3 regions of the Sorangium sp. So ce1153 genome follow, and region 2 is predicted to be linked to each of the others. Evidence: riboswitches for the same ligand, from Rfam matches in the RefSeq annotation. Region 2 holds a riboswitch; each other region holds the start of a gene.
The links. Region 2 has a riboswitch for cobalamin ahead of WME85_RS07350 (TonB-dependent receptor). Riboswitches for the same ligand answer to the same signal wherever they lie in the genome.
Positions count from the first base shown of each region.

Region 1: another riboswitch for cobalamin. It lies ahead of WME85_RS16320 (TonB-dependent receptor); the one in region 2 lies ahead of WME85_RS07350 (TonB-dependent receptor).
Region 3: another riboswitch for cobalamin. It lies ahead of WME85_RS00780 (ribonucleoside-diphosphate reductase subunit alpha); the one in region 2 lies ahead of WME85_RS07350 (TonB-dependent receptor).

Region 1 is NZ_CP150361.1:4,553,765-4,563,921, forward strand. It holds gene istA (IS21 family transposase) at 1-1,099, shown strand, start outside; gene istB (IS21-like element helper ATPase IstB) at 1,068-1,892, shown strand; gene WME85_RS16295 (hypothetical protein) at 2,002-2,331, opposite strand; gene WME85_RS16300 (transcriptional regulator) at 2,328-2,669, opposite strand; gene WME85_RS16305 (MbnH family di-heme enzyme) at 3,274-4,413, opposite strand; gene WME85_RS16310 (hypothetical protein) at 4,410-4,859, opposite strand; gene WME85_RS16315 (MbnP family copper-binding protein) at 4,945-5,847, opposite strand; cobalamin riboswitch at 6,286-6,513, shown strand; gene WME85_RS16320 (TonB-dependent receptor) at 6,692-8,800, shown strand; gene WME85_RS16325 (hypothetical protein) at 8,794-10,077, shown strand; gene WME85_RS16330 (FecCD family ABC transporter permease) at 10,109-10,157, shown strand, end outside.
Region 2 is NZ_CP150361.1:2,058,911-2,069,067, forward strand. It holds gene WME85_RS07340 (hypothetical protein) at 1-114, opposite strand, end outside; gene typA (translational GTPase TypA) at 195-2,081, opposite strand; cobalamin riboswitch at 2,182-2,388, shown strand; gene WME85_RS07350 (TonB-dependent receptor) at 2,625-4,940, shown strand; gene WME85_RS07355 (hypothetical protein) at 5,017-5,772, opposite strand; gene WME85_RS07360 (N-6 DNA methylase) at 5,797-7,950, shown strand; gene WME85_RS07365 (DUF4276 family protein) at 7,960-8,559, shown strand; gene WME85_RS07370 (DNA-directed RNA polymerase) at 8,714-9,421, shown strand; gene WME85_RS07375 (ATP-binding protein) at 9,578-10,157, shown strand, end outside.
Region 3 is NZ_CP150361.1:214,466-224,622, forward strand. It holds gene WME85_RS00770 (sigma 54-interacting transcriptional regulator) at 1-956, opposite strand, end outside; gene WME85_RS00775 (cytochrome c-type biogenesis protein) at 1,491-2,015, shown strand; cobalamin riboswitch at 2,112-2,319, shown strand; gene WME85_RS00780 (ribonucleoside-diphosphate reductase subunit alpha) at 2,578-5,076, shown strand; gene WME85_RS00785 (ribonucleotide-diphosphate reductase subunit beta) at 5,136-6,092, shown strand; gene WME85_RS00790 (deoxyhypusine synthase family protein) at 6,175-7,212, opposite strand; gene WME85_RS00795 (PilZ domain-containing protein) at 7,376-7,789, opposite strand; gene WME85_RS00800 (hypothetical protein) at 8,043-10,157, opposite strand, start outside.

The sequences.
Region 1 (10,157 bases), 2.5 Mb from region 2:
TTGGGCCTATGTCGGCAAGCTGCGCGTCGCGGGCGGCACACGCCAGCTCTGGGCCTTCGTCATGGTCCTGTCGTACTCGCGCGCGATCTGGGGCGAGCTCGTGCTCGACCTGTCCGCGAGCTCGCTCCGCCGCTCTCTCGTGCGCGCGTGTCGCTACTTTGGCGGCGCGACGAGACAATGGCTCTTCGACAACCCCAAGACCGTTGTCCTCGAGCGCCACGGCGACGCCGTGCGCTTCCACCCGGACCTGCTCGCGCTCGCCGGTCAGCTCCGCGTCGCGCCGCGGCTCTGCGCCGTGCGCAAACCGCAGCAAAAGGGCAAGGTCGAGCGAGCGATCCGCTTCCTGCGCGACCGCTTCTTCGCCGCGCGCACGATTCGTGATCTCGACCGTGGCAACGCCGAGCTGCTCGTCTTCCTCGACGAGATCGCCAACGTGCGTCCGCACCCGCGATGGCCTGAGCGGCGCGTCGACCAGGTGCTCGCGGAGGAGAGGACGACGCTGCTCGCGCTGCCCGATCCGCTGCCGGAGACGGACCTCGTCGAGCCCGTGCCCGTCGACAAGACCGCCTTCGTGCACTTCGACGGAAACCGCTATTCGGCGCCGTCGATCCACCACGGCAAGACGCTGATGCTCGTCGCCAATGACACCACCGTGCGGCTCTCGGACGGCGGCACGGAGCTCGCGCGGCACGTGCGCTGCTGGGGACGACACCAGAGCATCGAGGCGCCCGAGCACCGTGCCGAGCTGCTCGACCACAAGCGCGCCGCGCGCGAGGCGAAGGGACGCGATCGGCTCGGCGTCGCGATCCCCGGCTTCGAGATCCTGCAAGAGCGCTGGGTGGAGGCCGGTCGCAACGTCGGCTTCATGACCGCCAAGGCCCTGCGCCTTCTCGACCTGTACGGCGTCGAGATCCTCGGCGCTGCGGCGCGCGAGGCTATCGCCCGCGGCACGCACGATCCCGGTGCCCTCGCCGTGCTCTGCGAGGAGCGCCGCCGCGCCGCCGATGCCCCTGTCCCCGTCGACATCGACCTCGGAGCCCATGTCCCCGATCGCGACGTGGTTCCCCATGACCTGGAGTCTTATGATGCCCAACGATGACGTCGCTGAGCTGGTTCGCTCCCTCGGCGTACGCGTGTCGCGCGAGGCGCTGCTCGCGCTGATCGCGCATGCCACCACGGCGCGCCTGTCGCCGGTGCAGACGTTCGAGGAGCTCGTCGCCATCGCCCACCGCGAGCGCGCCGAGCGCAATCTCGCCGCGCGCGCCAAGGCAGCGACCCTCGGCACCTTCAAGCCCCTCGAGCGCTTCGACTGGAACCACCCGCGCACGATCCAGCGTGAGCTCGTCGAGGAGCTCATGACCCTCGACTTCGTCGCCAAGGGGCACAACGTCCTGCTCCGGGGTCCGAGCGGCGTCGGCAAGACGATGCTCGCCCAGAACCTCGGCATGCTCGCGCTCCAGCGCGGTCACACCGTACGCTTCACGACGCTGTCGGCCGCCCTCGCGGATCTGCTCAAGCAGGAGTCGCTGCCGGCCCTTGAGCGACGGCTGCGGAAATACACCGCCCCGTCGCTGCTCATTCTGGACGAGATCGGCTATCTGCCGTGCAGCCGTCAGTCCGCCGATCTGCTCTACAACATCATCAGCCGCAGGCACGAGAGCCGATCGCTCGTGCTGACGACGAATCTGCCGTTCAAGCAGTGGAGCACGGTCTTTCCGGGCGCAGCGTGCGTCTCGGCGCTGATCGACCGCTTCGTCCAGCACTGCCACATCCTCGACATCGACGCCGACTCGTGGCGGCAGAAGGAGTCGCTGGCCATGAGCGAGGCGCGACCCAAGCCGAGACCGGAGACCGCCGAGCCGTCTGCCCCGGCAGCAGCGAAGAAGCGCTGACCCGGCCGACGCCACGTCAGATTCCCGCGGCGCCCGGGGTCAGGTTTCCGCGGGTGCCGCGGTCATTTTTCTGCGGACGCGAGGGTCACGTTTACGCGGATCTCCGTGGTTAGATTCCTGCGGATCTCCGAGGCCATCTACACATGGTGAACCGCGGAGCAAAGAACGTGGCAATGTCCTTGGGGGTGTTCAGCCGTTTTCGGCGCTGTCCCATGATCATTTGAAGACGGCGACCCAACTCGAAGGCCGCTGCCAACCGAGTAGCGTCCGGCAGGGCCATCTCTGCACGCTCGGCCAGAACATGGGGACTGAGCCGCGCAACCCCCAGCAATCCGTGTGCTGTAACGAGCTGCGTACCGATCCCTGGAACCCCCAAGACCATCTCGACGAGCTGCACCTCGGTGGCGGCGGTGATGTCGACGCTTGTGACGTCAGTCATGGCGCCTCCAAGGTTGTCCCACAATGTGGGCAACGGTCGGCCGCAGCGAGGCCACCGAGGAGCTGCTCCACGGTCGTCCCGGCAGCCTTGGCGGCGCGCAGGGCCAGACCATGGGTCGTGCTCGGGTGCGAGCCGTACACAAAATTAGTGATGGTCGTCTTCGGGACGCCCATCACCTCGGCGAGGCAGTCCCAAGAGCCGAACAGCCCCTTGATGTTTTTGAGGGCGGCTCGGAGGCGCATCGCCTCGGCATCGGTGAGGGCGGTGGAACGTGGACGGCGGCGCTTGGACGGGGCTTCGTCTTGGCCCACGTCCTCGGGACGTACTAGGGTGAGCATGTCGTACCTCGTGCGAGCGGGGTGCGGCCACGCTGCCCGGGGTGCTGGAACACCCGCGGGCAGCACTTACTTCGGGCCGAAACCTAGCCCTTCCGCGCGAGGTTGCGGGCAAACTCCCCCAGTTTTCTCCAAATTCCCTCACCACCGCGCGGCAGCCCCGCCCCGACCGTTTGCGGTGCCGGCAGCGCAGCGCGGCAGCCCTGCCCGGACCGTTTGCGGTGCCGCGAGGGCAGCGCGGCAGCCCTGCCCGGACCGTTTGCGGTGCCGCGAGGGCAGCGCGGCAGCCCTGCCCGGACCGTTTGCGGTGCCGCGAGGGCAGCGCGGCAGCTCCTCCCGGACCGTTTGCGGTGCCGCGAGGGCAGCGCGGCAGCCCTGCCCGGACCGTTTGCGGTGCCGCGAGGGCAGCGCGGCAGCCCCACCCGGACCGTTTGCGGTGCCGCGAGGGCAGCGCGGCAGCCCCACCCGGACCGTTTGCGGTGCCGCGAGGGCAGCGCGGCAGCCCCACCCGGACCGTTTGCGGTGCCGCGAGGGCAGCGCGGCAGCCCTGGACAGCCGGATCGCGCCCCGCAGGTCGAGCGCTCGCGACCGATCCGCGCTCGACGGGCTACGGCGCCTGCGCGCCATCCACCACGGCCGCGAACTCCGGATCGGTCAGGCTCTTCATGAAGGCCACGACATCCGCCTTCTCCTCTGGCGTGATGGTAAAACTTCTGATGAGCGAGCTCTTGTTCGGGTTCTCGCTGCCCACACCTGCGAACGGCCCGTCGTCGAGGGTCCTGCCTCCTGCGGCGTAGTGGTCGACGACCTCCTCCAGGGTGGCCACGCTCCCGTCGTGCATGTAGGGCGCCGTCAGCTCCACGTTGCGCAGCGAAGGAACGCGGTATTTCCCCTTGTCCGCCGGGTCGCCGGTGAACTCGAACAGCCCCTCTCCGCCGGGCGGATAACCCCCGTCCGGGTCGAGGTTGTACAGGCCGGTGTTGTGGAAATCCATCTCCTCCTGCTTCGTCTCGGCGCTCCGGAAGGCGGTCGTGAAGTTGATCCCGCTGTGGCAGTGATAGCACTCGAGCCGCTCGGAGAAGAAGAGATCCATGCCGCGCAACGCGGCCTCGGACATCGCGCCCGCCTCTCCGCCGTACGTAGTACGATCGTACGCGGAGCGCCCGGAGATGAGCGTCCTCTCGAACGTCGCGATCGCCTTCACGACGGTGTCGAGCGTGATCGGCTCGCTCTCGCCGGGGAACGCGGCGACGAACGCTGCCTTGTACGCATCGTCGCCGCGGAGCCGGCCGAGAACGACGTCCTCGGCGCCGGTGATCCCGAGCTCGACCGGGCTCTCGCCGAACATCGGGACGAGCGCCTGCTCCTCGAGCGACGACAGCGTGGGGTTGCCCCACGTGAGCAGCGGGAAGTAGGCGACGTTGGCCAGCCCCATCGCGTTGCGCGGAATCGCGTCCCCCGTCGAGCCGGTCGGGGTCACCTTGCCATCGGCGAGCCCCCTGTCGCGCTCATGACACGAGGCGCACGCCATGGTCCCGTTGCCCGAGAGGCGCTTGTCGAAGAACAGGGCGCGCCCGAGCGCGACCTTCTCCTCGGTCATCGGGTTGTCGGGCGGCACCCACGGCTTCGGGAAGCCGACGGGCAGGGCGAGCTCGTAGCTGTCGACAGGCGGAATCGCTTCCGTCTCGCCCGCACACGACGCCACCGCGAGCGCGAGGAGCGCCGCCGACGTGCTCGCGCGGGTCACTCCAGCAGAATGCGGCGTTGCTCGTTGTGACACAGGTTGCAAGCTCCGGAGATGGTTGGAAATGGCATGCTGTTGGTCCCCCCTCCGGCCGGTGCCCGCAGGAAGATGAACAGCTCCTGGTCCGGGAAGGGCAGCGACTCGGTCGTGAAGAAGTTCCCGTTCCCGTCGACGGCGAGCGAGAGCACGAGATCTCCTTCGCCTTGGGCGTCTGTGCGGAGCTCGACCGTTCCGCCTGGGACCGGCGTGCCCGACGGCGCGTACACCGTCCCGGCAGCGGTGAAGAGCCCCTTGCCAGGCCCATGGGGCTGGTGGCAGCCCATGCAGTTCAGCCCCATGTTGTGGCTGCGCGTCTCCGCAGCAGCGCTGATGTTGTCCACGTTGAGCGCCGGATCGCGCTGGAAGCCAGGGTCGCCCGGAAGGACCTCCGCGTCGCTCGGCTCGTCCATGTCCTCGTCGGAGGAGCCGCAGCCGGCAAGCGCACAGATCAAGAGCGGCGCGAGGAGACTGGCCGCTGGTCTATGAAGGTACATCTCACTCCACCCGGAACGCGGTTTGCGGAGCGGACGGGCTCGCGCCATCGAAGCCCATCCCGAGCGCCTTGAAGACAGGCGGGCACTCGGGATCGCCCTCGAAGGACATGCAGCCGGAGGTGCGATCCGTCATGCCGTCGACCTGGTGGTCGAGGTCGGACTCAGCATAGAAATTGGCGATGTCGAAGACGATGGTGCTCGACTCCGGGTCGACGCCGTCGATGCGTATATCGGCGACGTTGTCGGCGGCGCACGAAAAGCCTTCGTTGACGGTACCCTCGCATTTCGTACCTCCAAGGTGAAAGAAGTACGTCGGGTTCATCGTCGAGATGAGGTCGAGGCGGACGAACTTGTAGCCGCCCTTCCACGACCACCACATGCCGGGAATGTTCAGGGGCGCCGGGGCTGTCGCCGCGTCCAGGTGGTTCATCTCCGGGGGTAAACCCAGGTTGAACCTGATACCGGCGTAGTCGCCGGCCGGGGCGGTTCCCACGATCTCCGTCCTTGTCTCCGGGCTGCCGGTCTCGCATGAGCCCGTGCCGTCCTCGAAGTCGAGGAACGCGACCTTGTCGCGCTGCCAGATGCCGTCCTGCTCGAGCGAGAGCGGCTCCTCGGAACCGTCGTCGTGCACGAGCCGGACGTCATGGATGTACATGCGGAAATCGAGCGGCTTTACCGCCGATCGGGTCGTGCCGACTCCATCGAATGTGGTCGCGCAGGAGAATGGCTTTTCGCCGACCTTGGCGGCAAAGCTCAACGCAAACGTCTTCACGGCGACGTCCTCGTCGCTCCCGCTGCACCCGCTCAACGCCGCGAGACAGGCCACGCCCAGGAACGTGACACGAGCCATCGAAACAACCATCGGACAACCTTTCAAGCTACGAGGCCGCAGCGTCGTCACCACCGCGCCGGAGCGGATCACACCCTACTCGAAAGTTGGCTCTCCTGGGATGCATCAATTTGTCGCACCTCGCGGCCGTCCTCCAGGGGGGCGCCGGCGGCATCCATGAGAAGATGTGTCCCAAAAGCGCCGATGAAAAGCCAGTGTAGACGCACCTGAGGCAGCTCAGACAGATGGCTGTCGGGGTTGCATGCACAGGCAACATGGCCACCGAGAGACACCTCGAGGAAGCGACGCCTCGGAGCGCGTGAGAGGCTCCGGGCCGCCTGGAGATAGCGCCCTCGTTGATCTCGGTATCCCAGACAGAAAGGCACGCCCTTGTCGGCACGCCTGGCCTTGCGCGGTCGAGGCCGGCCATCTGGGACGCGCTGGATGACCGCGCCGCGCTGGCATCCGGGCGGAGCCGGCACCTCGGTGTTGACACCCCGCGCGAAGTCTGCAACGAGTCGCCCCGCCATCGGTGCTCGTCCGGCCATCGCCTGGCGAGCTGAAAAGGGAACCCGGTGAGAATCCGGGACTGCCCCCGCAGCGGTGAACGGGAACGACCATCACCATCAAGCACTGGGCCAAGCAGTCGAGCGGCCTGGGAAGCGGTGATCAGTAGGAGAGCGACCGGCGACGGCCGCAGCGCCCGTGAGTCCGAAGACCTGCCGAAGGTGCGCGTGCCGGTGCTCCGGCGCGCGCTGACCTGAGCCTTCGAGGGGAAGGCGCGCAGGCTCTGGATCACCTCGCTCTCGCGCGGTGCCGTGGCCCGTCACGCAGCTCCCTCGCTTCGGCTCTCAGCTCACCCGAGCAGTGCTGGGTCGACGCGGGCAGGCGGGCGCGAATGGGATCATGGCTTCATCGTGTGACTCGACCTCCGCGGCGGCGCGGCGGCGCAGCGTGCTGGCTCGCGTTCGCGGCCGGCAGCGCGGTGGCGGGCCCGCGGGCCGCCCGCGCGGAAGAGCTGCGCAGCCCAGGCGGCGAGCAGGCCGGCGGCAACGCGGCCGCAGCCGCAGCCCCGCTGAATGCGGCCGCAGCCGCAGCCCCGCTGAACGCGGCCGCAGCCGCAGCCCCGCTGGAGGTGCGCGTCGAAGGGGATAGCGTGCGCGCGCCCGCGCCGCCCAGGGACAGATCCGTTGCCGGATCGGTGCTGACCCGCGACCGCCTCACCGGCGCGGGGCTCGAAGCCGCGGACGTGCTCCGCACGCAGCCGGGCGTCCAGGTGACGGAGTCGGGCGGCTTCGGCGGACCGGCGACCGCCGCGATCCGGGGCGCGACCGCCGCGCAGACGCCGGTGTACCTTGCCGGCGTCCGCCTGAACGACGATGTCGCGGGGACAGCGGATCTCTCGCTCGTGCCCCTCTGGCTGGTAGAGCGGATCGAGATCTACCGCGGCAACGCCCCCATCGAGGCCGACCGCCTCGGGCCAGGCGGCGCGATCTTCTTCGAGCCGCGCCGGCCCTCCCGGGCGACGGCCGGCGTGGGCGCCATGGCAGGCTCGTTCGGCGCCAGGCGCGGGTGGGCGTTCGCCGGCGCCAGCGCGGGCCCGGTGAGCGCGCTCGTCGGGGTGAGCGCCGAGGCCGCGGCGAACCGTTATGCGTTCGTCGACGATCGCGGGACGCTCTTCGACGCGAGCGACGACACCGTGCAGCGCCGGCGGAACGCCGACGTGCGCACGATCGACGCCTGGGCGCTCGCGCGCGTCGATCTCGGCCACGGCGCGACCCTCGACGTGCTCGCGAACGCGACCGACCGCGAGCAGGGCGTGCCGCGGCTCGCGCTCCTGCCGTCCCGGAGGGCCCGCGGGGGCTCCCTGCGCGCGCTCTCGTCCATCGTGGCGCGGGTCCCGTTCGGCGCCGAGGCGCAGCACACGCTCGAGGCGCGCACGTCGTTCATCGAGGCGCGCTCCGAGTTCGATGACCCGCTCCTCGAGCTCGCGCTCTTCACGCGCGAGCTCCGCGTCGGCGGCCGCCGCCTGGAGCAGACGCTGGGGGCGACCCTCGACCTCTCCGACCACCTCCGGGTGCGACCCATGCTCTCGGTCGCGCGCGAGGGCATCTCGCGCGAGCCGGACGACATCCCGCTCGCGCGCGCGCGGCGCTCTTTCGCGCGCGGCGCCGTCAGCGCGGAAGCGCGCCTCGGGGAGAGCGTCACGCTGCACGCCCTCGCGAGCGGGGAGTGCCACGCCACCGGCGCGGACCCCGAGCGCCCTTGCGATGTCCTCGCGCCGGCAGGGCGCTTCGGCGTGGAAGCCGGGAGCGAGAGGATCCGGCTGCTCGCGACCGTGGGCCGCTATCTCCGCGTCCCGACGCTCGGCGAGGTGTACGGCCTCTCCGGCGTCGTCCACGGCAACGCGGGGCTCGAGCCGGAGTCCGGCGTCACGCTCGAAGCCGGGATCCGGGCGCAGACGCGGCGCGGCGCGGTGCTGCGCGGCGCCTACGTCGACGCCTTCCTGTTCGGGCGCGCGGCCTCCGGGCTCATCGCCTACGCGCGCGCCGGCCAGGGCTACGTGGCCCCGTACAACGTCGGCCGCGCCCGCGTGCTCGGCGCGGAGCTCCTGACGGGGATCGAGGTCACCCCGTTCCTGCGCGCCGAGGTCGCGGCGACGCTCCTCGATCCGCGGGACACGACCCCGGACCGGATGACCGCCAACGACGTCCTTCCGTTCCGCTCTCGCCTCGTCGTCGCCCCGCGCCTCCACGCCGGATGGAAGCGCCCGGGAGACACCGTGTTCTCGGGCGCCTCCGGCGAGCTCCGGGCCGTGTACCAGTCGAGCCGGTACGCCGACCCCGCCGGCCTCGGCGTGATCGCGGAGCAAGCGACGGTCGACCTCGACGCAGAGGCGAGGTGGTTCCGGGGGCACCTCGCGGGGAGAGCGCGCATCGCCGATCTCCTCGACTCGCGGCGAACGGACGTCGTCGGGTATCCGCTCCCGGGACGGAGCGTGTTTTTCACACTGGAGTCAACATGGTGAAGATCATTCATTGCGCGATCGCACTCTCGATCCCGCTCCTCGGGTGCAACGTGGATCCGCCGCCGCCGTCGACGGGCGGTGTTCACGTCGGCGGTGACGGTGGAGGTGGCGGCGGACGCGGAGGTGGCGGTGGAGGCGGTCCGGACACGCCGGGCGCCTGCGAGCGCGGCGTCGTGATCGTGACGAGCGATTACCAGTCGACCAACATCGCGATCTCGGAGCTCGACGGAACCACGCTCTCGCCCTCCTTCGTGTCGAGCGGCGCGACGAAGCCGGGGCTCAGCCTCGCGCTGTCGGGCGACGTCGACGTCCCGGCGACGGCGCCGCCGTCCGGACGCGTCGTCCTGATCGACCGGTACGGCACGAACGTGCTCACCTGGATGGATCTCGAGACCGCCGAGGTCATCGCCCAGCTCCCTGTCGGGCAGGGGTTCGAGTCCAACCCTCACGACTACATCGAGGTGGGCGAGGAGCGCGCTTTCGTGTCGCGCTTCGGGAGCAATCCGGCCCCGGGCGCAGAGCCCTTCGACGAGGGCGGCGATCTCCTCGTCCTCGACACGAAGAAGTACACCATCGAGGGGCGCATCGCGCTCCCGGAGGAGGACGAGGGTCTCCTCCCGTGCCCGTCGGGGATGACGCGCGTCGGCGAGGACGTGGTCGTGTCGCTCGATCGGCTCGCGGCCGACTTCTCGCGGGAGGGGGAGGGGCGCTTCGTGGGCGTCTCGCCGGAGCAGAACGCCGTCGCGTGGACGGTCGACATCCAGGGGCTCTACAGCTGCGGACGCGTCGCCGTGTCGCCCTCGGGCGATCGGCTGGCCGTCGCCTGCTCGAGCCGCTTCGACGCGGACGCGATGAAGTTCGATCCGGCGACGAGCGACATCGTGATCTACGACGCTCGCTCCACCCCTCCCAGGGAGCTCGAGCGGCTCGGCGTGGCCAGGAAGCTCGACGCGGGGATCCAGCCCTCGCTCGCCTTCGCGTCCGAGGACGTCCTCCTCGCGAAGACCTACGGAGGCAACGCGTCCCCCGGAGACACCGTGTTCTCCGTGAACATCACCACGGGCGACGTCGCAACGCTCGGCGAGGCGACGCAGCCCTTCGTCCTCGGCGGCGTGCACTGCTCGCCCGGTTGCGGCGATGTCTGCCTGGTGAGCGACGCGGAGAAGAACAAGCTCCGGCGCTGGAAGGTGACCGCGAACGGCGCGCTCGAGCCGCTGGAGGACGTGACCGTCGACACCGAGATCGGGCTCCCGCCGCGATCGATCGGCGGAATCTGATGCGGCGCTCCAGCGGCGGAGGACGGGTGAGATGACCATGCAAGGGATCGGCGCCGAGCGCGCCGCGAGCGCGCGTGAAG
Region 2 (10,157 bases):
GGAGCCCTCGGTGCTCCCGGGCGACCCGTCGACGACGACGTTCCCGCCGCAGGCGCTCGCCCCCGCGAGCGCCACGAGCGAGGCCAGGCCCGCTGAAACCAGCGTCGTTCTCATGCGGCGATACTACACCGGGGCGGGCAGGGCAGGGGCGCGCGCCCCCGTCGAGCCCGTGCGCGCCCGCGCGCGCCCGCGACTCACTCCACGGCCTGCGACTGCTCGATCGCGTCCTCGCGGCGCTCGCGGCGGTTGCACGCGAGCACCTTCTTGCGGACGCGCACCGCGTCGGGCGTGACCTCGACGAGCTCGTCGCCGTCGATCCACTCCATCGCCGTCTCGATCGTGAGCAGCCGCGGGCTGGCCAGGAGGACGTTCTCGTCCTTGCCGTGGTTGCGCACGTTGGAGAGCTTCTTCTCCTTGATCACGTTGACGTCGGTGTCGTTCGGCCGGTTGTGCTCGCCGATGATCATCCCCTCGTAGACCTCGACGCCGGGGACGATGAAGAACATCCCGCGCGGCTGCAGGTGGTGCAGCGCGTACGGGGTCGCCACGCCGGCGCGGTCGGCGACGATGGCCCCGGTCGGGCGGCGCATCATCGGGCCGCCCCAGGGCGCCCAGCCGTCGAACATCGTGTTGAGCAGGCCCGTGCCGCGCGTCGCCGTCAGGAACTCGCCGCGGAAGCCGATGAGCCCGCGCGACGGCACCCGGAACTCGAGGCGGGCGCGCCCGAAGCCGGGGTTCGTCATCTTCACCATCCGGCCGCGCCGGCCGCTGAGCCGCTCGGTGACGATGCCGACGTAGGTGTCCGGCACGTCCACGACCACGAGCTCGACCGGCTCCATCACCTCGCCGTTGATCTCGCGCGTCACCACCTCGGGGTTCGAGAGCTGCATCTCGTACCCCTCGCGCCGCATCGTCTCGACCAGGATCGCGAGCTGGAGCTCGCCGCGCCCGAGCACCACGAAGGTGTCCGGCACCTCGGTCGGCTCGACCCGGATCGCGAGGTTCTTCATCGCCTCGCGCTCGAGCCGCTCCTTCAGGTGGCGGCTCGTCAGGTACTTCGACTGCTTGCTCTTGCCGGCGAACGTCGACGTGTTCACGCCGATCTTCATCTTGATCGTCGGCTCCTCGACCACGATCCGCGGCAGCGCCTCGGGATGCGCCGGATCCGCGATCGTGTCGCCGATCGTGACCGACTCGAGCCCGGCGATCGCGACCACCTCGCCCGCGACGGCGCTCTCGACCGCGACCCGCTTCAGCCCCTCGTAGGCGTAGAGCATCTTCACGTAGCCGCGCGACTGCCCGTCCTCGCCGAGGAGCGCGACGTCGGCGCCGGACCGGGCCGTGCCGCGGACCACGCGGCCGACGGCGAGCCGGCCCACGTAGTCGTCGTGCGTCGTGTTGCAGACGATGACCTGGAGCGGCCCGTCCGGGTCGCCCGAGGGCGCCGGGACCCGCTCGAGGATGGTCTCGAAGAGCGGCTCCAGGTTCGTGGCCTCGTGCTCGAGCTCGCGCTTCGCCTGGCCGAGCTTCGCGACGGCGTAGAGCGTCGCGAAGTCCTGCTGCGGGTCGCTCGCCTCGAGGTCGCAGAAGAGGTCGAACACCTCGGAGAGCACCTCGTGGGCGCGCGCGTCGCTGCGGTCGATCTTGTTGATGACGACGATGACCGGGAAGCCGCGCTGGAGGCACTTCGAGAGCACGAAGCGCGTCTGCGGCAGCGGGCCCTCGGCGGCGTCGACGAGGAGCAGCGCCCCGTCGGCCATCATCAGCGTGCGCTCGACCTCGCCGCCGAAGTCGGAGTGGCCGGGCGTGTCGACGATGTTGATCTTGACCCCGCGGTACCGGATGCTGGTGTTCTTCGCGAGGATGGTGATGCCGCGCTCGCGCTCGAGGTCGTTCGAGTCCATGACCCGCTCGGCCACGACCTCGTTCTCTCGGAAGGCGCCCGACTGGCGGAGCATGTGATCGACGAGCGTCGTCTTCCCGTGGTCGACGTGGGCGACGATGGCGATGTTGCGGAGATCATTACGCGGCATATACGGCGGCGGCCGTGTAGCACGCGACCCACGGAGGAGCGAGCCCATCCTCGCCAGAGGTCGAACGTCCGGCCGCCGATCTCGCGGCAGCCGCTCGCTGGCGCCGGGCTCGACGGGACGACGGTTGACAGGCGATCGAGCGCCGCCATAGGGTGCGCGCCGTGCTGGTGCCTGGGCCCTTGCCCAGGCTCAATAGGGAACCCGGTGAGAATCCGGGGCTGCCCCGCAGCGGTAAGCGAGAACGACCTCCACGACGAGCACTGGCCCGAGAGGGCTGGGAAGCGGTGGACAGTAGGAAGTCGGCCAGGCCGAGAAGCTCGCAAGCCCGAAGACCTGCCAGCGCCCGGCGACGGGGAGACATCTGGCGCCGGTTCGACCTGGGAGCCTCGAGGGAGGCGGTGAGGTCCGTGCCGTCGCAGCGTCTGCGCGCGTCCCGGAGTCCGACCCGCCCCCTCGCTGCCTCCCGGTAGCCCGCGGGGGCGAGAGGTCGGTCCAGGGCATCGCCGCCGCTGGACAGCCATCCCTCCGCGCGGCGCTCGGCGCGAGCGGCCTTGAGCCGCTCTGCGCGATGCCAGCACAAGGAGGACGCGCATGCCGCGCGAGACGATCACGAAGCGCAACGGACACCGCCTCTCACGCCACCTGCTCGCCGCACTATCGATCTCGCTGACCGTCGCGCGGCTCGCGCGCGCCGAGGTCGAGGCGCCGGAGGTGCCGGCCGCCGCACCGGGAGCTGCCCCGTCCGAGCGCAAGGAGGACACCTCGCAGCGCGCCTCCGGCACGGTGGTCGCGGGCGGCGTGGAGGCGCCCGTGGACGGCAGCGCGGGGGCGCTCGCGGACGGCGGCGGCGCGAAGGCGCTCGCGGACGGCGCGGGGGCGAGCGCCGACGGCGGCGCGATCGAGGTCACGATCCAGGCGGAGAAGCCGGCGAGCGAGGCCGCCTCGCGCGTCTCGATCGGGCATCGCGAGCTCGAGCTCAGGCCGAGGCTCCGGCCGGGCGACATCGTCGAGGCGGTCCCGGGGCTCTTCGCCGTGCAGCACGCCGGCGGCGGCAAGGCCAACCAGTACTTCCTCCGCGGCTTCGACGCGGACCACGGGACCGACGTCGCCTTCTTCGTCGACGGCGTGCCCGTCAACATGGTCAGCCACGGCCACGGGCACGGCTTCACCGATCTCTACTTCGTGATCCCGGAGCTCGTGACCGGGCTCGACGGCTACAAGGGGCCTTATTACGCGAGCATCGGCGACTTCGGCACCGCGGGCGCCGTGAACTTCCGCTTCGCCGAGAAGCTCGACGAGAGCCACGCGCAGCTCAGCCTCGGGCAGTACGGGATCGTGCGCGGCCTCGTGGTCGCCTCGCCGGATCTCGGCGACGCCTGGCGCGCGGTCGCCGCGGCGGAGGTCTACCGGAACGACGGGCCCTTCCTCAGCCCGGAGCGGCTCAAGCGCTTCAACGTGTACCTGAGGGCGACGCACGACCTGAGCCCCACCGGGAAGATCCAGATGACGTGGATGTCCTACGGATCGACCTGGCACGGCTCCGGCCAGATCCCCGCGCGCGCCGTGTGCGGCGAGGGCGAGCAGGGCCAGCTGAACCCGCCGCCGTCCGCCTACGGACAGCCGTGCATCGATCACTTCGGCTCGGTCGACCCGACCGAGGGCGGGGCCACCCAGCGGCACATGGCGTCCCTCGCGTACTCGACCGCGTGGCGGGACGCCGAACTGAGCGCGCTGGCCTACCTCGTCCGCTACCGCCTCACGCTGTACTCGAACTTCACGTTCTTCAGCGAGGACCCGGTCCACGGCGATCAGATCGAGCAGAACGACGACCGCATCGTCGGAGGCGCCGAGCTCCGGCTCCGCAAGCAGCTCGAGCACCGCGGGGTGAAGCTCACGACGTCGCTCGGCGCGCAGATCCGCGCCGACGCGATCGACAAGTCCCTCCACCACGACGAGGCGCGCGAGCGGCTCGAGGAGCGCGGCAGGGCCCACGTCGACGAGGGCCAGATCGGCGTCTTCATCGAGGAGGACGCCCGGATCCGGCGCTGGCTCCGCTTCGTGGCCGGGGTGCGCGGGCAGTGGATCGACGTCAACGTGGACGACCGGCGCGAGGACCTGGGCGCGACAGGGAACAGGTCGAGCGGCTTCCGGGGGCAGATGCAGCTCTTCCCGAAGCTCACGGCGATCGTCTCGCCCGTGGCGGCGCTCGATCTCTTCGCCCACTACGGGCGGGGCTTCCACTCGAACGACGCCCAGGGCGTGGTGCTGCGCGAGGGGGCGGCGACGCTCATCACCCCCGCGACGGGCTACGAGGTCGGCGCGAGGGCCACGCCGCTCCGCGGCCTGACGCTGAGCGCGGCGGGGTTCCTCCTCGATCTCGACTCGGAGCTCGTCTGGAGCGGCGACGCGGGCGCGACCGAGCCGTCGGGGCAGACGCGGCGCTACGGCCTGGAGATCGGCGGGCGCTACCGGCTCGGGAGCTGGCTCTTCGCCGACGCCGACGCGACCTTCACCCGCGCGCGCTTCCGGGCGAACGCGGGCAACGGGAGCGCGGTGGCCCTCGCGCCGACCCGGACGCTGACCGCGGGGGTCGGCGTCCGGCCGACGTTCGGCGCGTTCACGCCGTTCGCGGCGCTCCGGGTCAAGTCGATCGGCGCGCGGCCCGCGACCGAGGACGCGTCGCTGACGGCCGAGGGGTTCACGGTCGTCGACGCGAACGCGGGGCTCCGGTGGAAGGACGTCGAGGTGGCCGTGGACGTTCAGAACCTCTTCGACGCGACGTGGCGCGAGGTCCAGTTCGCGAGCGAGTCGCGGCTGCCGTACGAGCCGGCCGCGGTCACCGGCATCCACTACTCGCCGGGGTGGCCGTTCACGGCGATGGGGCGGGCGACGCTGTACTGGCGGTGAGGGGATGCCACGCTCGAGCCCGCGTGGCCGAGCGCGTGGCCGTGGCGTGCGCGAGGCGGCGAGGGGATGACGTTCGCTACGGAAGCGGCGGCGGCAGGAGGCAGGCTCGCGACCGGCGGTACGCGCGTGTATCGTTCGCGCAGCCATGCCGACGCCCCGCGACGTCTTGCTGCTGCTGCCCCGGGCCGAGCTCGCTGCCCTGGCCGATCGCTTCGGGGTCGACCTGCCCGACCGGCGGAAGAAGGACGCGATCATCGACGCGATGCTCTCGGCGCCAGGGCTGCAGCTCGACGAGCTGCTGCGCGCTCTGCGCATCGATGAGCTGAAAGAGCTGTGCCGCGCGCTCGGTCTTGACGTTCGGGGGCGTGACAAGGCCCTCTTCATCGCGCGTCTGCTCGAGGACCGCTCCCCTGAGAGAGCGGCGCTTGTTCACGTGGGTACACAGCGGGCAACGGCGTCCAAGCTCAGCCTGGGGAGCGGAGCGCGAGAAGGTCGGCTTACGAAGGAACAGATCGTGGGCTGCCTGCTGGAGGCAGACAAACTCCTCCGGCACGCGCTCGGTCCAAGCGGGCAGCATCGGTTGACGATCGCCGTCCTGCTCCTCCTGAAGCGTCTGAACGACGCGGAACCCTCCACGTTCGACATCGCGGTGCCTGCCCAGGCGCGATGGGCGACGGTGGAAGCGAGCCTTCCGGCGGTAGACCTGGCGCTCAACCGGGCCTGCGTGGCGCTCGAGGAGAGCAATCCGGCTCTCCAGGGCGTGCTCTCCTGGGTTGACTTCACGGACGAGCGACGCTTCGGGGATCGCGCGGAGCGCCTTCGTCTTCTCCATGAGCTCGTCCGGCCCCTCTCAGGGATGTCGTTTCGAGACGGAGATCTGGCGACGCCCGACGTGCTGGGGCGTGCCTTCCAGATGTTCCTCGAGGAGGTGGACCTCCGGGACGCCAGGCGCGTCGGTGCGCCCCACCCCACGAGCGCGGTCGCGGAGCTGATGGCGGAGCTGCTCGCCCCCTCCGAGGGGATGCGCATCTACGATCCGGCGTGTGGCTACGGCACCTCGCTGATCGCGTGCGCGACATACGTCGAGCGCCGCGGCGGAGACGGGCGAAGCCTCTCGCTCCGCGGTCAGGAAGAGAGCGTCGAAGCCTGGACGCTCGCCAGGATCAACATGCTCCTGGCCGGTCTGCCGGACGCACAGATCGACAGGGGCGACGCGCTTCGCGATCCACGCATCACCGCGGACGGTCATCTCGTGACTCACGACCGCGTCCTCTGCGTTCCGCCGATCGGCCTCACGTGGTGGGGGCATGACGTGGCGGAGCGCGACCGTGGTGCGAGCTCGCGGTACGGCGTACCTGTAGGAAATCGAATTTATTTCGCGTACTTGCAGCACATGCTCGCCAGCCTCGACCCTTCGGGGGTGCTGGCGATGCTGGCGCCCGGCGGCGTGCTGTTTGACGGAGGAGCCGAGAGGGAAATCCGCGAGAGAATGCTGCAGCACGACCTCTTCGACGCGGTGGTCGGGCTCCCGGCCAACCTGCTCCCCGCGACGAGGTTTCCCGCCGCGCTCCTCGTAATGAGCCGCGACAGGCCGGCGTCGAGAAAGCGAAAGGTGCTCTTCATCGATGCCTCGCGAGGGTTCCAGAAGGAGAGGACAAGCAACCGGCTCCGGCCCGAGGACGTGACGAAGGTCGTGACGACCTTCCGGTCGGCCAGCGATGTCCCCGGGTATGCGCGCCTCGTCGACGTCGACGAGATCGGGATGAACGGGTTCAGCCTGGCAGTGCGCCGGTACGTCGACGGCGGCGCGCCGCCAAGCGACGAAGCCCCGGTGCAGATGTGGCGGCGCGTCGAGTTAAGGAACTACCGCAGCATCGCGCAGGCCAGCGTCGATCTGGCCCCCTTCACGGTGCTCGTCGGCCCGAACGGCAGCGGTAAGTCCAACTTCGCGGACGCGATCGTGTTCGCGCGCGACGTCGCGACGGACGCCGCGACCGCGATCGAGAGGCGCGGCGGCCTCGCCGGCATCATGCGCTGGCAGCCGACGGAGGAGGATGACCGAGCCGAGGTGCAGGTGGACGTCCGCGCCGCACCATCGCGCTCGGCCCTGGAGACGGACTACCTGCGTCACCGGTTCACGATCCGCGCGAAGGGCGACGGAGCCTGGGCGTTCCACAGCGAGACGATCGAGCTCTTCGCCCGAGGCGCGCCGGTGCTCTCGGTCGAGCGGACGCCCGAGGGGCTGGAAGTGGAGACCGAGCCGGGGAGGCGCGTGATTTCGAGCGAGAGCGCCCCCAGGCTCAGCGAGACCGCGAGCGCCATGGTGTTCGCGCGCCAGCTCTTCGACGTCGCCAGGTCCACAGAGCTCCGGAACGTCTCGCGGATCCGACTCGACGCCGAGGCGATGCGAAAGCCGCAGGTCGCGACCGAGAACACGCGCCTGGACGAGTCGGGAAGCAACATCGCCGTGGCGCTCCGGAGCCTCGATGCCGAAGGACAGGTGCGCGTCCTCGCCGCCATGCAGCGGATCATCCCGGACCTCTTGCGCATCGCCGTGGAGGCGTTCGATCGATTCCTGCTCCTCAAGTTCGAGCAGCGCCAGCCTCGAGGGCGCGTGGCGCGGTTCTCGGCGAGCGAGATGTCGGAAGGCGCCCTGCGTGCGCTCGGCATCCTTGTCGCTGCCCAGCAGATGACCGGGGACGAGCTCTTGATCATCGAGGAGCCCGAGGTTGCGATCCACGTCGGAGCGGCCCAGCTGCTCTTCGACGTGCTCAAGGACGCGTCGACCAGGGGCTCCCTGCTGATCACGACGCACAGCGCCGACCTGCTCGACGCCGCTCGCGAAGAGGAGATCCTCGTGTGCTCGTACCGTGACGGCGTGACGCAGATCGGTCCGCTCTCCTCGGCGCAGCGCGAGGTCGTACGACAGGGGCTGTTCTCCGTCGCCGAGCTGATGCGTTCTGAGCCGCTGCGGATCGAGGGGGAAGAACCTGCGACCGTACAGCTCTGAGCGGCGCTCGTGAAGCGGCTCGTCTGCATCGTCGAGGGCAAGGGCGAGGTCGCCGCCATCCCGAACCTCTGCATGCGGATTCTCCGCCTGCACCTCGGAGACATTGCGTGGATCGTCGATCAGGATCCGATCCGGCAACCTCGTGGCAAGCTTGTGGACGGGACGCGCAAGAGCCCGCTGCGCCTCTGTCACGCCGATGGCGTGCGCCGCGCCGTGCTGCTCGCGCGGCAGACCCGGAACGCCGACGCCGTGCTCGTTCTGTGCGATGCGGACGACGATTGCCCCGCGACGTGGGGCCCCGACGCGGCGCGCGTGGTCAAGGGGCTCATGCCCGGCGATGCAGTCATGGCCGTTTATGAGTACGAGACGTGGTTGCTCCTCAACTTCGCGGAGGAGGCGGTGCGGCGGGCTGGCGTACGCACGCCGGAGAGAAAGCGCGGCGCCAAGGAGGCGCTGGAGAAGCTCGTTCCGGGCTACCTGCCGACGACGCATCAGCTGAGCGAGACGCGGAAGATCGACATCGCCCTCGTGCGCAGTCGCTCCGACAGCTTTGACAAGCTCGTCCGGGCGCTCGCGACGATTTCGGGCATGGCCCTTCCGGATCGCTGACACCGCCACGCTGTCCTCGCCCGAGCGGCAGGCCACGACGAGTGGCAGGCCGCGAGCCGCCGCACGAGCTCACGCTGTAAGGTCAGCGCGGCCGACCCGTTGCGAGAAGGTGCGCCCGCAGCGCTCGTGCCGCGGCGCTTCCACGAGGGCCCCCATGCTGCTCCGTGTCCGCTCGATCAACGCCGCCCCGCGGCACGCCGCGCGGCGTCGCCCGGCGACCGCCGCGGCGCTCGTCCCGCTCCTCGCGCTTGCCACCGTCTGCCTCTTCCTCACCGGCTGCGGCCCTCGCCTCGTCCCGTTCACGCACGAGCTCCGGGTGCAGCACGACCTGACCGACAGGGACGTGAAGAACCTCCAGTTCTACCTCTCGCACGAGGTCGCGCTGCGCCGCGAGCTCACGTCCGAGCGCTCGCAGATCACGAGCAGCCACCAGCTCCTGCTCGTCTCGGGGAAGGTCATCGAGGAGGTCGTCGTCGAGGAGCGCACCCCAGGCGTCGTCGTCGACGCGCGCGCGGGTGTCCTCTCGGTGAGCTTCGAGCCCGGCGCGTCGCTCGCTTTCTCCGCCGCGCCCGAGCCCTCCGCGCCCGCGCCGTCGTTCCCCGGCTTCGCGACCCCGCCCGATCCGTTCCCCGGCAACGCGGGGCCCCTCCTCGCCGTTCCGCTCGCGCCCCCCGAGGGCGGCGCCCCCGGCGGCAACTACTGGCTCGCGGCCGGGCCCGGCGGCGAGGTGCGGTACCAGGGCAAGGCGTTCTCGGCGATCGAGGGCAGCCTGCGCGCGCACCTCCTGATCGACGCCGACGCGCTCGAGGAGGTCGTCGAGCGCCGCAAGGTCCTCCCGGGCGTGCGCCTCTCCGGCCGGTGACGCACCACGGCGCGCGGCGGCGGCGCTCGACCGCCTCCGTGAGCCAGCCTTCAGCCATCCGTGAGCCCTCCGTGAGCCAGCCGGCCGCGAGCTCGCCCGCAGCCGCCGCGCGCCATTGCGAGGGCGCGGCCCCTGGGCTTCCATGCCCGCCCGCCCGTGCCCTCGCCCCCGCTCTCCCTGCTCCGCACGCCGCGCGCCCGCGCGGAGCTCGTCGCGAACGGCTGGGAGCTGTTCTCCGCGCTCCTGTTCCTCTCGGCGGTCGTCCCGGCGGCCCTCACCACTCCATGGCCGGCCATCCTCCTGCTCGCCTCGATGGCCCTCTCGGCCGCGCTCTCGGGCGTGCTCGTCCGGCTCGGCGACCGCGGCTTCGCCATCGCGGCGGCGATCCGGACCCTCTCGTGGCCGCTCGCGGTCCTGCCCCTCGCCGGGCGGGGCGCCCCCGCCGCGCCCCCGTCGTGGCCCAGCCCGCTCGGGATCGGCCACGCGACCCCGCCCGCGTGGCTCGGCCTCCTGGTCACCGCCGTCGCCTTCGGCGTCATGGCCGGCGGCATGCGCCGCGCCATCTACCGCGCCGTGCTCCGCGCGGACGCGCCCGACGGCGGCGCCTCCGAGGCCGCCTCCGCGCGCGCCCTCGCCGCGGCGCTCCGGCCGAGGCTCGCGGAGTCGGCGACCGCCGCGGGCATCGTCGGCGGCCACGTGATGCTGCTCTTCTCCGTCGCGTTCCTCCGCACCCAGA
Region 3 (10,157 bases), 1.8 Mb from region 2:
GGGAGGGCTGCGCAGTTGAGCGTGACGAGCGGCTTGGGAGCCCGCGCAGACCAGTGGTGCACGGCTGCGGCGGCGTTCTCTTTGCCGGCCCCGGTCTCGCCGAGGACGAGAACGGGCAGATCGCTCGCCGCGAGGCGCCGGATCAGCTCGAAGAGCCGGATCATGGCCGCGTCGGCGACCACGATGGCACGCCCGCCGATAACGTGCCGAACGGCGGTCTCCGAGGCAGAGGCGATCGCCCCCGGGGCGGCGACCGCCGCGGCCGTGCGCGCACCCGCGAGGAGTGTCTCTGTGTCGCCGCCGTCGAACGGGTAGGAAGCCAGTCCGCCGCGCGCCTCGGGCGCCAGCGGCGCGATTGCCTCGATCACGTCGAGCGCCGCGCTGCGCGCCGCGTCTCCGCCGAGGTCGGGAAATCCGATAGCCATGTGAGAGAGGCCATCCCAGGCGACGATGTCCACGAGGCGGAGCGCCGAGAGCGCCCGCTGCATGAGCGCCGCGCGATCCGGGACTGAGCCGATTGATACGACTGCCAGGCCGAACGGTCGCGCGAAGTCCGCGGCGCGCTCGAGCTCCTCCTCGACGCGCCGGCGCAGCCGGCCCATGTCGACGAGAGCGCTGCCCCTGGACGGCAGCTCGCGCCGGAGGATCAGCGTGGCGTCGCCGATGGTGACGACGTCGCCTGAGCCGAGCGCACGCGAGCCTTCGATGCGCTCGCCATTGACGAGCGTCCCATTGTGACTGCCGAGATCGGTGATCCCGATCTCGCCGCCAGAGGCGATGAGCTTGGCGTGCCGCCGAGAGACCGCGGTGGTGTCGATCCTGACGTCGGCCTCGTCGCTGCGCCCCAAGATGAGCACACCGTCGTGGGGGAGGGCGCGCCGGTACGACGACGACGCGTCGATTACGAGGAGATAGGAGCAGGTTTCCGGGCGGTCCGGGGAGTCCTGCAGGTCCAAGGTTTGAGTCGTCAGCGGCGAGTGCGCGGGGCGGCCCACGAGCCCAAGATTATCCTCGAACTCTGGCGTAAGCAAGTTCCGAGCCTCCTCCTTTCGACGGAGGGATCTCCTGAGCGATCAGGGGTCGCAGGACGTAGTGCACGAGCGCCTCCCTCGCCGAGGACTTGCACCTCACGCCTTTCTCTTTCTGCTCCACGTGACCACGCCGGACGCGCGAGGAGGAGAGGACCTCGTGCGGCATGCGCGCGACATCAGGTGGCCTCCTGCGGCATGCGCGCGACATCAAGTGGAGCGGGGGAGGCCGGGCAATGCGTCACGGTGTCGCACCTCGTCGAACAATGCAGCCGTAACCCTTCATTCGGCGCGCACATGGCCGCGTGACGACGAGCGCGACATCGTGTCGCAGGGCCTTGGCGGCCGGCGGCGCTAGCCTGTTTCGCCATGATCCAGAGAGCGCACGGCGGGTCTGCGAATGACGCGCCCCGTTCCCTTCACGGCGCGCGCGAGGTGAGCTCGCCCCTGCGTGTCCGATCGATGCGGAGCTCGCGCTGGCGCCGCGCGGCGGCGCTGGCCGCCGCCGTCGCTGGCGTGGCGCTCAGTATCAGCGGCAGGGCCGAGCCCGCGACGCCCAGCGAGGCCGCGGCCGAGCTCGTCGACTCGACCCCGGCGCCCGGCGAGAGGGCGCTCGCAGCGCGTCTGCTCGCGCCTTGTTGCTGGGATCAGACGCTCGATGTCCACGAATCGGAGGTGGCGCGCGATCTTCGTCGCGAGATCCGCGCGCGTCTCCGTCGGGGGGAGGCGGCCGACGTCATCGAGCAGGACCTCGTCGCGCGCTATGGCGACCGCCTCCGTGCGGCGCCTTCGTCCGGCGTCCTCGGCAAGGTCGCCCTGGGCTTGATGCTCGGCATCGCGGTGGCCTTCCTCGGTATCTTCGCCCTGCTGCGCTCGTGGAGGCGCAGCGACGCGCAGCCAGCTCCGTCCAGCGTCGCCCTCCCGGCGGCAGCTCGCGACGAGTACGATGAGCGCCTCGACGACGAGCTCCGGGAGCGCGACGCATGACCGCATCCCTCCTTATCGTGATCGCGCCAGGGCGCGGTTGTCGCTCCGCTCGCCCGGCACCCCAACATCTCGCTTGACCGGACTCCCGCACCGCAATATGTAGTGGCTCATGTTGGTGCCTCGGGCTTCGGCCCGGGGCTCAAAAGGGAACCCGGTGTGAATCCGGGGCTGCCCCGCAGCGGTAAGCGAGAACGATCTCCACGACGAGCACTGGCCCTCGGGCTGGGAAGCGGTGGACCGTAGGAAGCCGGCGAGAGCCGGAGCGCTCGCGAGCCCGAAGACCTGCCAACATCCAGCGTCGGGGAGACATCCCGCGCCGGTTTGACCTGGAAGCCTCGTGGGAGGGCGGTAGGTCCGAGCTGGCGCAGACTCTTGCGCTTGTCCCGGTTCCGACCCCCTCCCGCGTTGTCTTCCTTTCGCCCGCGGGGGCGAGCGGTCGGTCCGAAGGGCTCTCCTGGAGAGCCTCGCGCGCTCGCGCACATCGGCTGGCCTCTTCGCTCTCGCGGTCTCGACGCGAGCGGTCCGGTACCGCTCCGAACGAAGCTCGACGAGGAGGATTGCCATGCTGAGCGACACAGGGACGACGAGCAACGGCGCGGCGCCGTTGCGGCAGCGGAGCGCGAGGAGCGGAGGCGCGGAGGAGGCGCTCCCGCACACGACGATGCGGGTGAAGAAGCGCAACGGGTCGAGCGAGCCTGTCGACGTCAACAAGATCGTCCGGGCGGTGAGCCGCTCTTGCGCGGCCCTGGCCGACGTGGACGCGCTCCGCGTCGCCACCAAGACCATCAGCGGCCTCTACGACGGCGCGACCACGCGCGAGCTCGACCAGCTCTCCATCCAGACGGCGGCGTCGCTCATCGCCGAGGAGCCGCAGTACGCGAAGCTCGCGGCGCGCCTGCTCGCCACCTATATCGACAAGGAGGTCCGCAACCAGGAGATCCACGCCTTCTCCCAGTCCGTCGCCGCCGGGCGGCGGCTCGGCCTCATCAACGAGCGGCTCCACGGCTTCGTCGCGCAGAACGCCCGCAAGCTGAACGACGCGATCGAGCCGGGGCGGGACCACGAGCTCGAGTACTTCGGCCTGCGCACCCTCTACGATCGCTACCTCCTCAAGCACCCCGAGACGCGCCTCGTCCTCGAGTCGCCGCAGCAGTTCTTCCTCCGAATCGCCTGCGCGCTGTCCGAGACGGCGGCGCAGGCCGTCGAGCTCTATCACCTGTTCTCGTCGCTCGATTACCTCCCGAGCTCGCCCACGATGTTCAACGCCGGGACGAGCCACGAGCAGCTCTCGAGCTGCTTCCTGCTCGACTCGCCCGAGGACCACCTCGAGACCATTTACCAGCGCTACACCGATGTCGCGATGCTCTCGAAGTTTTCGGGTGGCATCGGGCTCGCCTACCACCGCGTGCGGTCGCGCGGCTCGCTCATCGAGAGCACCAACGGGCATTCCAGCGGCATCGTGCCGTGGCTCAAGACGCTCGACGCGTCGGTCGCGGCCGTGAACCAGGGCGGCAAGCGCAAGGGCGCCTGCTGCGTCTACCTCGAGCCGTGGCACGCCGACGTCGAGGAGTTCCTCGCGCTGCGCGACAGCACGGGCGACGAGGCCGCGCGCACGCACAACCTGAACCTCGCGAACTGGGTCCCGGACCTGTTCATGAAGCGGGTCGAGGCGGACGGCGAATGGAGCCTGTTCGACCCCAAGGAGGTGCGCGACCTCCCCGATCTCCACGGCGACGAGTTCGAGCGCCGTTATGCCCAGGCCGAGGAGGCGGGACTCGCGAAGAAGACGATGAAGGCGCGCGAGCTCTACGCGCGGATGATGCGGACGCTCGCGCAGACCGGCAACGGCTGGATGACGTTCAAGGACAAGGCGAACCGCGCCTGCAACCAGACGGCGTTGCCGGGCCGGACCGTGCACCTCTCGAACCTCTGCACCGAGATCGTCGAGGTGACCTCGAAGGACGAGGCGGCCGTCTGCAACCTGGGCTCGATCAACCTCGCGCGCCACACAGGGAAAAGCGCTGCCGGCACGATCCTGTTCGATTTCGACAAGCTCGCGCGCACGGTGCGGACGGCGGTCCGCCAGCTCGATCGCGTCATCGACCTCAACTACTACCCCATCGATTCCACGAGGCGCTCGAACCTCCGCTGGCGGCCGGTGGGGCTCGGGCTCATGGGCCTGCAAGACGTGTTCTTCCAGATGCGCCTGCCCTTCGACGCCGAGGCCGCGCGGGAGCTCTCGCGGCGGATCTCCGAGGAGGTGTATTACCACGCGCTCTCGACGTCCGCGGACCTCGCCGCCGAGAAGGGGCGCCACCCGGCGTTCGACGAGACGCGCGCCGCGCGCGGCGAGCTCCAGTTCGACGCGTGGGGCGTGGTGCCGGAGGACACGGCGCGCTGGGAGGCGCTCCGCGCGCGCGTCCGCGCCGGAGGGCTGCGGAACTCGCTGCTCGTCGCGATCGCGCCGACCGCCACGATCGCGTCCATCGCAGGCTGCTACGAGTGCATCGAGCCGCAGGTGTCGAACCTGTTCAAGCGCGAGACGCTCTCGGGCGACTTCCTGCAGATGAACCGCTACCTCGTCGCGGAGCTCAAGCGGCTCGGCGCCTGGAACGACGCGGTGCGCGCCCGGCTCAAGCTCGCGGAGGGCTCGGTCCAGGGGCTCGACGAGCTGCCGGAGGAGGTCCGCGCCGTGTACCGGACCGCGTGGGAGATCCCGATGCGCTCGCTCATCGACATGGCCGCGGAGCGCGGCGCCTTCATCGATCAGAGCCAGTCGCTCAACCTCTTCGTCGAGAACCCCACCATCGGTCAGCTCTCGAGCATGTATTTCCACGCGTGGAAGAAGGGGCTCAAGACGACCTATTACCTCCGGTCGCGCCCCGCGACGCGCATCGCCAAGGCCACCGTGGATGCGACCCCGGACCGGACCCCCGCGGGCGACGCCGGCCCCCGCGAAGGCGGCGGGTGGACGGCGGCGCCGGCGCCCGCGGGGGCGAAGGCGGCCGCGGACGTGGCGTGCGCGCTCGAGAACCCCGAAGCGTGCGAGGCCTGCCAGTGAGCCGCGTGAGCCGCCCCGCGCGCCTGCTCGATCCGGGTCATTGCCTCACGCTGCGCCCGATGGCCTATCCGGCCTTCTTCGAGATGTACCGCGCCGCCATCAGGAACACGTGGACCGTGGAGGAGGTCGATTTCTCCACGGACGTGGGCGACCTGAGGAGGATGACCGGCGCGGAGCGCCACCTCGTGCAGCGCCTCGTCGCGTTCTTCGCCACGGGGGATTCGATCGTGGCGAACAACCTCGTGCTCAACCTGTACAGGCACATCAACGCCCCGGAGGCGCGGATGTACCTGTCGCGGCAGCTCTACGAAGAGGCGCTCCACGTCCAGTTCTATCTGACGCTCCTCGACACGTACATCCCCGATCCGGAGGACCGCCACCGCGCCTTCGCCGCCGTCGAGAGCATCCCCTCGATCCGGAAGAAGGCCGATTTCTGCATGCGCTGGATCGACTCCGTCCAGTCGTTGAATCGACTGGAGTCGCGCTCCGAGAGGCGACAGTTCCTCCTGAACCTCGTCTGCTTCGCCGCGTGCGTCGAGGGGCTCTTCTTCTTCGGCGCGTTCGCGTACGTGTACTTCCTGCGCTCGCGCGGCCTGCTCCACGGGCTCGCCGCGGGCACGAGCTGGGTCTTCCGCGACGAGAGCGCGCACATGCGCTTCGCCTTCGAGGTCGTGAGCACGGTCCGGCGCGAGGAGCCCGAGCTCTTCGACGCCGGGCTCTCGCGGTCGATCATCGGCATGATGGACGAGGCGATCGACTGCGAGGCCCAGTTCGCGGAGGATCTCCTCGGCGCCGGGGTCGCCGGTCTGTCGGCGCGCGACGTGCGCTGCTACCTCGAGTTCTGCGCGGACCAGCGGCTCGCCACGCTCGGCATCCCGAGGCGCTATGGCGCGAAGAACCCGTTCCCCTTCATGGAGCTGCAAGACGTCCAGGAGGTCACGAATTTCTTCGAGCGCCGCGTGTCGGCCTATCAGGTCGGCGTCTCCGGCGAGGTCGTCCTCGACGGGGTGTTCTGATGTCGGACGGAACAGAGCGAGGTTCACGCCCGGGCGACCGCGCCGCAGAGGCTGACTCACGGGCGCGGAAGCCCGCCGGCGCTCACGCGCCGCGCGCCTCGATGATGGCCCGGGCCTCGTCCGGGTGGCGCTTGCACTCGAGCAGCGCTCCGAGCAGGAGCGGCGCCACGATGGTGGCGTCCGACTCGATCACGAACATCGGCGTGTCCGCGGTCAGCTTGTCCCAGGTGATCTTCTCGTTGGGCGTGGCGCCGGAGTACGAGCCGTAGGACGTCGTCGAATCGGAGATCTGGCAGAAGTAGGCCCAGGGCCGGGCCGGCTCGTCGAGATCGTACTTGAGCGACGGCACCACGCAGATGGGGAAGTCCCCCGCGATGCCCCCGCCGATCTGGAAGAACCCCACGCCCGCGCCCGCGCTGAGCGCGCGGTACTGGTCGTACAGCCCGGCCATGTACTCGATACCCGACTTCACGATGCTCGCGTTGCACTCGCCCCGCCTCACGTAGGACGCGAAGATGTTGCCGAAGGTCGAGTCCTCGTGGCCCGGGACCACCAGCGGCAGCCCGGCCTCCGCGGCGGCGAGCAACCAGCACTCCTCGGGCGGGCCGCGGTGGAGCGCGGGCTCCACCGCCAGGACGAGCTCATAGAAGTACTCGTGCCAGAAGCGGCGCTCGCCGCTCGCCGTCGCCCGCTCCCACATCGGGACGATGTGCTTCTCCACCGCGCGGAAAGCCTCGTCCTCGGGGATGCTCGTGTCGGTCACGCGCCGCATCCGGTTCTCGAGGATCCTCGTGTCGTCCTCCTTGGTGAAATAACGGTAGTCGGGGAAGTCGCGGTATCCGTCGTGCGCCACGAGGCGAAACAGCGACTCTTCCAGGTTGGCGCCGGTCACCGACATGCCGTGGATCAGGCCGGCGCGGATGGCCGGCGCCAGCGTGATGCCGAGCTGGGCCGAGGACATCGCCCCGGCCACGGCCCAGAACATCTTCCCCCCGCGCTCGATGTGCTCCCAGTAAGCGAGGAGCGCGTCGCGCGTCGCGCGGGCATTGAAATTCTTGTAGTTGCGGAGAACGAACGTGAGGAGGGGCAGCGTCGTGGACGCCCACTTCGTCCCAGCCATGTTTCACCGAGCCTCGGCGACCACGAAGGTCGTCCCGGTGGTCTCGGGTCGCGCAGGACCACCAGGGACGCGCTACGGACCGGCGCAGGCCGGGCCGCCATTGCAGCGTCAGGTGGCTTCGTGGGAAGCCTAGCACGAAGCGCGAGGCCGGGAGGGGGCGAGATCAGCTGAGCGCGATCATCGCGGCCGTGGCCGCGTAATCGACGCGCGGCGCGCGGTACGGATACGTCGGCGGGAAGCGCTCGAGCGCCGCGCGCATGCGCCGGATCGTCGCGCCGTCGAGCGGATCGAAGCGCAGGCCCACCGCCCGGCCCGGGTCGCCCTCGCGCCGGCCGTGCACCGTGCGCGCGATGGTCGCCGTCGCGTCGATCCACACGTCCGTGTCCGGGATCCGGAACGAGACGATCACCGGCTCGCCCGTGAGCGGGCGGGCGCTCGTCAGCACGAGCATCCCCTCGATGGACAGGTCGATCGCGCGAGTCCCGAGCAGCCGGAAGCCCCTCTCGCACACGGCCTGGCACTCCACGATCGCGGCGCGGCGCGTGGCGCGACGCTCGCTGGCGATCAGCAACTCCATGGTGGTTCTCCTCGGAGCGGTACGCTACGGAGGACCACTACAGGTGGGCAAGAAACCTACACAGGGTGCTCCGCCCCGTGGAGGCCGTCGAGGGGCCGCAGAGGGAGCGAGGGAGGCGGGGTGTCGGGGGGATGTCAGGGTCGTCGAGGGCGCCCACGGCCGCCGGTGGGGGCGTCGCCCCGCCAGCTCAGGCGGGGGACGCGCGGCCGTGGGCCCTCGGTCTTCGTCTCGCTCGGTCCGCTAGCTCGCTCGGCTAGCTGCCCGCCCGGCGCCGCCGGCGCAGGACGAGGCCAGCGAGGGTGGCGAGCAGGGGCAGGAGCGCAGCCGCGCCCCGGCCGCTGTTCGCGGGCAGCGGCCGCGCCGCGCAGAGGCCGTTGCCCTCGGCGAAGATGCCGGTCGGGTCGTTCTCCAGGGGCTGCTCGGGCCCGCAGGTGCCCGGCGTGCTGTCGGTCGAGCTGCACACCTGGTCCGACGAGCAGCCGTTGCCGTTCGCGCCGCGGCAGCCGTCGACGCAGGCCCCCTCGACGCAGATCTGGCCGCTCGTGGCGTCGCCGCAGTCGCTGTCCTGCGTGCACGTCGGCGGGGTGGGCCGGTCGTCCTCACCGTCGTTCGGATCGGTCTCGCCGTCGTCGATGGCGCCGTTGTGGTTCGCGTCCTCGTCGCCGTCGTTCACGCCGCCGTCGTCCGAGTCCGGATCGAGCGGGTTCGTGGTCGTCTGGGGGTCTGCATCCGGGATGCAGGTCCCCGCTGCCTGGTCGGTCGCCGCGTCGTTGCAGTCCCGCCCGAGCTCGGTCCCGTCGAAGAGCCCGTCGCCGTCGCTGTCGGGATCGAGCGCGTTGATGAGGCCGTCGCCGTCGTGGTCGTCGCTGAAGTTCGGCTCCTGCCCGTCGAGCACGCCGTCGTCGTCGCTGTCGCCGTCGTTCGGATCGGTGCCGATGTTCCCCTCGACCGCGTCGCTCAGCCCGTCGCCGTCGGTGTCGGTCGGCGGGACGTCGTCCTCGCCGTTGTTCGGATCGGTCTCGCCGGCGTCGATCGCGCCGTCGAGGTTGACGTCCTCGTCGCCGTCGTTGACGCCGCCGTCGTCGGTGTCCGCGTCGAGCGGGTTGGTCTTCGTCGCCCCCGCGTCCGCGTCGGCGCGGCAGTGGTTCGCCTCGGTGTTGGTGGCCGCGTTCTCGCAGTCCAGGCCGAGCTCGGTGCCGTCGAAGAGCCCGTCGTTGTCGCTGTCGACGTCGCGCGCGTTGATGAGCCCGTCGCCGTCGGTGTCCTCGCCGGGGCTCTGCTCCTGCCCGTCGAGCGCGCCGTCGTCGTCGGTGTCGGCGTCGTTGGGGTCGGTGCCGATCATCTCCTCGACCGCGTCGCTCAGCCCGTCGCCGTCGCTATCGTCGGTCACCACGTCGTCGGCGGGATCCCTGGGATCGGTCTCGCCCTCGTCGATGGCGCCGTTGTGGTTCGCGTCCTCCACGCCGTCGCTGACGCCGCCGTCGTCCGTGTCCGGATCGAGCGGGTAGGTGAACGTCTCGGGATCGGCGTCCGGGATGCAGGTGCCGGCGGCCGCGTCGGTGGCCGCGTTGCTGCAGTCCAGGCCGAGCTCGGTCCCGTCGAACAGCCCGTCGCCGTCGCTGTCGGGGTCGAGCGCGTTGATGAGGCCGTCGCCGTCGTGGTCGTCGCTGAAGTTCGGCTCCTGGCCGTCGACCACGCCGTCGTCGTCGCTGTCCGCGTCGTTCGGGTCGGTGCCGATCAGCTCCTCGAGCTCGTCGACCAGCCCGTCGCCGTCCGTGTCGTCGATCGGCAGGTCGTCGTCGCCGTCGTTCGGATCGGTCTCGCCCGCGTCGACCGCGCCGTCGAGGTTGATGTCCTCCTGGCCGTCGCGCACGCCGCCGTCGTCGGTGTCCACGTCCACCGGCGAGGTCTTCGTCGCCCCGCCGTCCGCGTCGGCGCGGCAGTGGCCGGCCTCGGTGTTGGTGGCCTCGTTCTCGCAGTCCAGGCCGAGCTCGGTGCCGTCGAAGAGCCCGTCGTTGTCGCTGTCGACGTCGCGCACGTTGATGAGCCCGTCGCCGTCGGTGTCGTCGGCGGGGTTCGGCTCCTGCCCGTCGAGCGCGCCGTCGTCGTCGGTGTCGGCGTCGTTCGGGTCGCTCCCGATCGTCTCCTCGAAGTCGTCGCTCAGCCCGTCGCCGTCCGTGTCCACCGGCGGGACGTCGTCGTCGCCGTTGTTCGGATCGGTCTCGCCCTCGTCGACGACGCCGTCGAGGTCGAAGTCCTCCTGCCCGTCGGACACGCCGCCGTCGTCGGTGTCCGCGTCGAGCGGGTCGGTCTTCGTCGCCCCGGCGTCTCCGTCGACCCGGCAGTGGCCCGCGCCGACGTCGGTCGC